2 regions of the Bacillus sp. Bwzl_19 genome follow, and region 1 is predicted to be linked to the other one. Evidence: riboswitches for the same ligand, from Rfam matches in the RefSeq annotation. Region 1 holds a riboswitch; the other holds the start of a gene.
The links. Region 1 has a riboswitch for S-adenosylmethionine ahead of ACW5MY_RS06185 (methionine biosynthesis PLP-dependent protein). Riboswitches for the same ligand answer to the same signal wherever they lie in the genome.
Positions count from the first base shown of each region.

Region 2: linked by a shared signal. The riboswitch ahead of metK (methionine adenosyltransferase) and the one ahead of ACW5MY_RS06185 (methionine biosynthesis PLP-dependent protein) in region 1 are both predicted to bind S-adenosylmethionine.

Region 1 covers NZ_CM142729.1:1,173,613-1,177,027, reverse strand. Annotated here, with positions in the region: gene metC (cystathionine beta-lyase) at 1-149, opposite strand, end outside; gene ACW5MY_RS06185 (methionine biosynthesis PLP-dependent protein) at 142-1,263, opposite strand; SAM riboswitch class I at 1,333-1,458, opposite strand; gene ACW5MY_RS06180 (esterase family protein) at 1,633-2,355, shown strand; gene ACW5MY_RS06175 (YjcG family protein) at 2,381-2,896, shown strand; gene ACW5MY_RS06170 (GNAT family N-acetyltransferase) at 2,901-3,332, shown strand.
Region 2 covers NZ_CM142729.1:2,639,455-2,642,869, reverse strand. Annotated here, with positions in the region: gene pckA (phosphoenolpyruvate carboxykinase (ATP)) at 1-767, opposite strand, end outside; SAM riboswitch class I at 966-1,104, shown strand; gene metK (methionine adenosyltransferase) at 1,274-2,476, shown strand; gene asnB (asparagine synthase (glutamine-hydrolyzing)) at 2,620-3,415, shown strand, end outside.

The sequences.
Region 1 (3,415 bases):
CTGTAATCATATGTCCCGAACTCCTCAAATGATGACTGATGGAATGTGGAAGCATGCTGGATCGGCACGCTGACGGCTCCGGTGGCTGCGTCTGTTTTAAATGGATTGTGCACAAGCTTGGTTTCCAGCGTCCAATTGTGATTACTCATGCGACACGGCCCCCTCTCTTACTTGCTGTAATGCCTGCTTTACATCCCGCTTCAAATCTTCTGCATATTCAATTCCCACTGAAAATCTCAGCAGACGGTTGCAGACGCCGTTTGCGATGCGGATATCTTCCGGAATGTCCATGTGCGTCTGTGTCGCGGGGTATGTAATAAAGCTTTCCACCCCTCCGAGACTTTCTGCAAAACAGATCGTTTTCAGCGCCTTTAAAAACGGATTGACCCATTCCTCTTTTTGCAGCCGGAAAGACAGCATTCCGCCTTTTCCGGGATATAACACATCGGCGATTTCCTCTTCTTTTTCTAAAAATTCCGCAAGTTCACGGGCGTTTTCTTCATGACGGCGCATCCTGAGTCCGAGTGTTTTCATCCCTCTCATTAAAAGCCACGAATCGAACGGCGGGAGAACGGCGCCGATCGCATTTTGGTGATTAAACATGACGTCGCCGAGCTCTTCATCCTTTACGACAGCCAGACCGGCAAGGAGATCATTGTGCCCGGCTAAATATTTTGTGGCGCTGTGAATGACGATGTCGGCTCCCAGTTCAAGCGGACGCTGGAGCACCGGGGTGTAAAACGTATTATCCACAATCAAAAGCAGGCCGGCTTCTTTCGTAATCCGAGCGATTTTTTCTATGTCCGCCTCCTGCATTAACGGATTTGTCGGCGTTTCAACAAATACAGCTTTCGTGTTTTCCGTTATTTTGGAGCGTAAACAGTCTTCATCACTGAAATCATCATAAATAAAGCTTAACCCGTATTTTCTCCACTCATTTTCAAACAAACGGTAAGTGCCTCCGTATAAATCGGAGGATACAATCAATTCATCCCCGCTTTTAAATAAAGCCATAATGGTTTGAATGGCTGCCATTCCCGAGCTGAAAGCAAAGCCTCTCGCACCGTTCTCCAACACGGCGATGGCGTCTTCAACGAGCTGGCGAGTCGGGTTTTTCGTGCGCACGTAATCAAAGCCTGTAGATTCTCCTATTCCTCTATGGCGGTAAGCGGTGGACAGATAAATCGGCGGACTGACCGTTCCCGTTGCTTCTTCGCTTCTATTTCCGATTTGGGCTAATTTTGTTTCAACATGCTGCATCATCAGCAGGCACCATCCTTTTTCAAAAATAAAAAAGCTCCCTCTTCATAAGAAGAAGGAGCTTTTCTCTTCCTCTTATCTTCCAAGCATGTGAATCGCTTGCTGGATTTAGCACCTTGGCACTTTGCCTTCCTGCGGCAAAGCAAACCGGTTGCTGAGGTTTCAAAGGGCCAGTCCCTCCACCTCTCGTGATAAGAATATTGTTTTGTATTTTCTGATTGTTCTATATTAACTCACTATAAAATGAATTTCAACAACTTTTTGATTTTCTGAACTCTCTCAAGAAGTGCATCTGAAGAAAGAAATTTCTAATAATTCATGGTACAATAGGGAAAAACCATTAAGACAAGAAGCGGCCTGGAGGAATGCGAAGTGGCACCGAAAAACGGAATCATTCATGAGAAAAAACTTTTCTCCCGTGAGCTTGAAGAAGAAATGACCGTTCTGGTCTACCTGCCAAACACCTACTCCCCCCTGTATAAATATCATACGGTCATCGCCCAGGACGGCCATGATTACTTCAGATTAGGGAAAATCGGGCGGCAGGCGGAAGAGCTCATGTCAAAGGGGGAAATTGACCGCTGCATCATTATCGGCGTCCCCTATAAAAATGTGCGGGAGCGAAGAGACACATACCATCCCGAAGGCTCTAAGTTCGCCTCATATAAACGGTTTATCGCAAATGAGCTCGTTCCTTTTATCGACAAAGAATACCCGACTTATCAAGTCGGATACGGCCGCACGATGATCGGGGATTCCCTCGGCGGAACCGTTTCGCTCATGACGGCGATTGACTATCCGAACATGTTCGGAAACGTCATCATGCAGTCTCCGTATGTTGACGGGCACGTCCTGGATGCCGTCCGGGAGTCGGAGGATCTCAAACAGATTTCCGTTTATCATCAAATCGGAGAAAAAGAAACCGACGTTCACACAACGGACGGCCAGGTTCTTGATTTCACCGCGCCGAACGAAGAGCTCAAACAGCTGCTGGAAAGCAAACAGTCTGAATACACGTATGAAACCTTCGACGGGGATCATAAGTGGACTTACTGGCAGCCGCTCATAACGCCGGCGCTGAAAAAAATGCTGTAACCATTCATTTAAGGAGGGAACTTTCATGAAATACGGTATTGTTTTATTTCCATCAAAAAAATTACAGGATCTCGCAAATTCGTACCGGAAACGCTACGACCCGAGCTACGCGCTCATACCGCCGCACCTGACGGTAAGAGATCCGTTTGAAGCGACAGAACAGGAAATCGAGCAGGTCGTATCACAGCTGAGACAGACGGCGAAAGAGTCGCACCCGCTCGTTCTGAAAATCACAAAATACAGCTCGTTTTCTCCTGTAAATAATGTGATATACATGAAAGCGGAGCCGACGGAGGAATTAAAAACGCTGAGTGAGAAATGCTACTCAGGAGCATTATCCGGAGAGCCGGAATACAGCTTCGTTCCGCATGTCACAGTCGGCCAGAAGCTGTCGTCAGATGAACATTCCGACGTACTCGGGCAGCTGAAAATGCTGGACATTTCCCACGAAGAAGTCATCGACCGTTTTCACTTGCTCTACCAGCTGGATAACGGCTCATGGACTGTGTACGAAACATTTTTATTAGGCAAGGGAGAATAACTGTTTGGAAGCCATCATTGCAAAAACGGAAAAACAGCTGAACGACGCTTTTTTCGTCAGAAAAGAGGTCTTTGTTAAAGAGCAGCACGTTCCGGAAGAAGAAGAAATTGATCAATTCGAAGACACGTCAGAGCATATTGTCGTATATGACGGCGGCCAGCCGGTCGGAGCCGGCAGATGGCGCTTGAAAGACGGTCATGGAAAATTAGAGCGCATCTGCGTGATGAAAAGCCATCGCTCTCTCGGTGTAGGCGCCATCATTATGCGGGCGCTTGAAAAAGCGGCGGAAGCCAAGGGCGCCGACAGCTTTATCTTACATGCGCAGACACAGGCGGTTCCGTTTTACGAAAAACAAGGATACCGAGTCACGTCTGGCGAAGAATTTCTAGATGCGGGCATTCCCCATCTGGAAATGGTAAAGAAACAAAAACTATAAAATCAAAAACACTCCTGTTGATATGACAGGAGTGTTTTTTTATGAAAATTATACTTTTTCAAGAATTTTATTGAATTTTATGG
Region 2 (3,415 bases), 1.5 Mb from region 1:
TGCTCGTCATCGCCGATCAGTTTCCGGTCCGCATCGGCTGAAAGCGTCGTTTTCCCAGTGCCGGAAAGACCGAAAAACAGGGCGACATCGCCTTTTTCACCGACGTTGGCTGAGCAGTGCATCGGCAGAATATCCTGCTGCGGGAGCAGAAAGTTCATAATCGAGAATATTGATTTTTTCATTTCTCCGGCGTACTCGGTGCCGCCGATTAAAATGACGCGCTTTTCGAAGGATACAATAATAAATGTTTCAGAATGCGTGCCGTCCGTTTCCGGATCAGCTTTAAAATGCGGAGCTGAAAGAATGGTAAACGGCTGTGCTTGCGGATCTTTTTCATTCGTCTCCGGTCTGATAAACAGCTGGCGCGCGAATAAATTATGCCACGCAAATTCATTTACGACTGTAATCGGCAGTCTGTATTTTTCATCTGCGCCTGCGAATCCTTCAAAAACAAACAGTTCATCTCTCTGTTTTAAGTAGCTGACGACTTTGGCGTACAGCTTTTCAAACGCTTCTTCAGAAATGGGCTGGTTCACCGCGCCCCAATCAATTTGATTTTCTGTGCTTTTTTCACGAACGATAAATTTATCTTTAGGTGATCGGCCCGTATATGCGCCGGTAGTGGCGCGTACGGCGCCTGTTGATGTCAGCGTTCCTTCATTTCGGCTGATCACTTTTTCAGTAAGTTTTGGAGCTGATAAATTATGATGCACATTCGGACTTGCGAGTAACGCTTGAAGATCTGCGGTTAAATCAACTAATTTCATAAAAACCTTCCTTTGCCGGTTTATTTGTATTTCGCTGAATGTGGAATTAGTATAACATATATATAAAAATAGTCTATACTATTTATTATTTTTTGTTTGTGTTTTTTCCATTGCTTCCCGAAATAAAGGCGCGTAATCGCTTTAATTCATATTGACACTTTCCGCCCTTTTACGATAAGATATTTCATTGAGCGGATACTCTTATCCCGAGCTGGCGGAGGGACAGGCCCGATGAAGCCCAGCAACCGGTTTCTCTGTAAAAAAGCAGGTGAAAACACTGTGGGAAACCAAGGTGCTAACCTGATGCAAGGTTTAATATTTCCTTGAGCGATAAGAGTGAAAGGCACACAGACCAAACCCTTTCCTCGAGTGGAAAAGGTTTTTTTATTTCATAAAATATGCCAATTAACATTCTCTGATATAGTATGACATTGTATTAAGAGGGAGCGAGTTCCGTATCATATGAAAAGGTCTTGCAAAAGATCTTTTTTCAGGAGGAAAAGTAAATGAGTAAAAACCGTCGACTATTTACATCTGAATCTGTTACCGAGGGTCATCCGGATAAAATCTGTGACCAAATTTCTGACAGTATCTTAGATGAGATTTTAAAAAATGACCCGAACGCGCGCGTAGCCTGCGAAACGTCTGTAACAACAGGTCTTGTGCTGGTAAGCGGAGAGATTACAACATCAACATACGTTGACATTCCGAAAACAGTCCGTGAAACGATTAAAGAAATCGGCTACACACGGGCTAAATACGGATTTGATGCGGAGACTTGCGCTGTTTTAACATCAATTGATGAACAGTCTGCGGATATCGCGATGGGTGTCGATCAGGCTCTTGAAGCGCGTGAAGGCACAATGAGCGACGCTGAAATCGAAGCGATCGGAGCGGGGGACCAAGGTCTGATGTTCGGTTATGCGTGTAACGAAACGAAAGAGCTTATGCCGCTTCCGATCTCACTGGCGCATAAATTAGCCCGCCGTCTGAGCGAAGTCCGCAAAGAAGACATTCTTCCGTACCTTCGCCCTGACGGAAAAACGCAAGTTACCGTTGAATATGATGAAAACAACAAACCTGTCCGCATCGATGCGATCGTCATCTCAACTCAGCACCATCCGGAAATTACGCTTGAGCAGATTCAGCGCAATCTGAAAGAGCATGTCATTAACCCTGTCGTGCCTGAGGAACTGATCGATGAAGAGACAAAATACTTCATCAACCCTACGGGACGTTTCGTAATCGGCGGTCCGCAAGGTGATGCGGGGCTTACAGGCCGTAAAATCATCGTTGACACATACGGCGGATATGCACGCCACGGCGGCGGCGCGTTCTCCGGTAAGGATGCGACGAAGGTAGACCGTTCAGCGGCATACGCTGCGAGATACGTAGCGAAAAACATCGTGGCAGCAGGCCTTGCTGATTCTTGTGAAGTGCAGCTTGCATACGCAATCGGCGTGGCACAGCCTGTTTCTATTTCCATCAATACGTTTGATACAGGAAAAGCTTCTGAAGAGAAACTGATCGAAGTCGTACGGAATAACTTCGACCTGAGACCTGCCGGCATTATTAAAATGCTTGATTTGCGCCGCCCGATCTATAAGCAGACTGCTGCTTACGGCCACTTCGGACGCCATGATGTGGATCTTCCTTGGGAGCGTACTGACAAGGCGGATGCGCTTCGCAAAGAAGCACTAGGAGAATAATTTTATAGCCGCTTACTTAAGCGGCTTTCCCTTTTTGCAGATGCTGCCATGCTGATTTTTTACATAGCGTGAAACCAATGGCGTAACAAAGCGTCTATAAAAAGGGGGTCCAATTAGAAAATTACACTTATGGAGGCTATACTATGTGTGGATTTGTCGGTGTTTTTAATAAGCATCCATTAACTCAAACCGCAGATCAAGAAGAGCTAATCAAACAAATGAATCAAATGATCGTTCACCGCGGTCCTGACAGCGATGGGTATTATCATGACGAGCACGTCGGTTTCGGCTTCAGACGGCTCAGTATTATTGACGTAGAAAACGGCGGACAGCCTTTATCATATGAAGACGAAAAATATTGGATCATTTTTAACGGCGAAATCTATAACTACATTGAATTGAGAGAAGAGCTTGAAGCGAAAGGCTACAAGTTCAATACAGATTCCGATACCGAGGTGCTCCTTGCGACATACCGCCATTATAAAGAAGAAGCTGCTTCAAAGCTTCGCGGAATGTTTGCGTTTTTAATCTGGAACAAAGCTGACCGTGTCATGTACGGCGCGAGAGACCCGTTCGGAATTAAACCGCTGTATTACACAACCATCGGGGACAAAGTGTATTTTGCTTCTGAAAGAAAAAGTTTAATGGCCGCTCAAAACGGTATTGATCTTGATACAGCTTCTTTACAGCAATATATGTCTTTCCAATTCGTTCCTGAACCGAGCACGCTTGACGCTGAAGTGAAAAAAGTCGAGCCGGGCAGCCAGTTTACGATCCGCCCGGAAGGCGATATCGCGTTTAAAACGTATTTCAAAGCGAACTTTAAGCCCGTTCAGTCTGATGAAGATAAATTGGTGAAAGAAGTCAGAGACGCAATCTTTGACTCTGTCAAAGTCCACATGAGAAGTGACGTTCCCGTCGGCTCGTTCCTATCAGGCG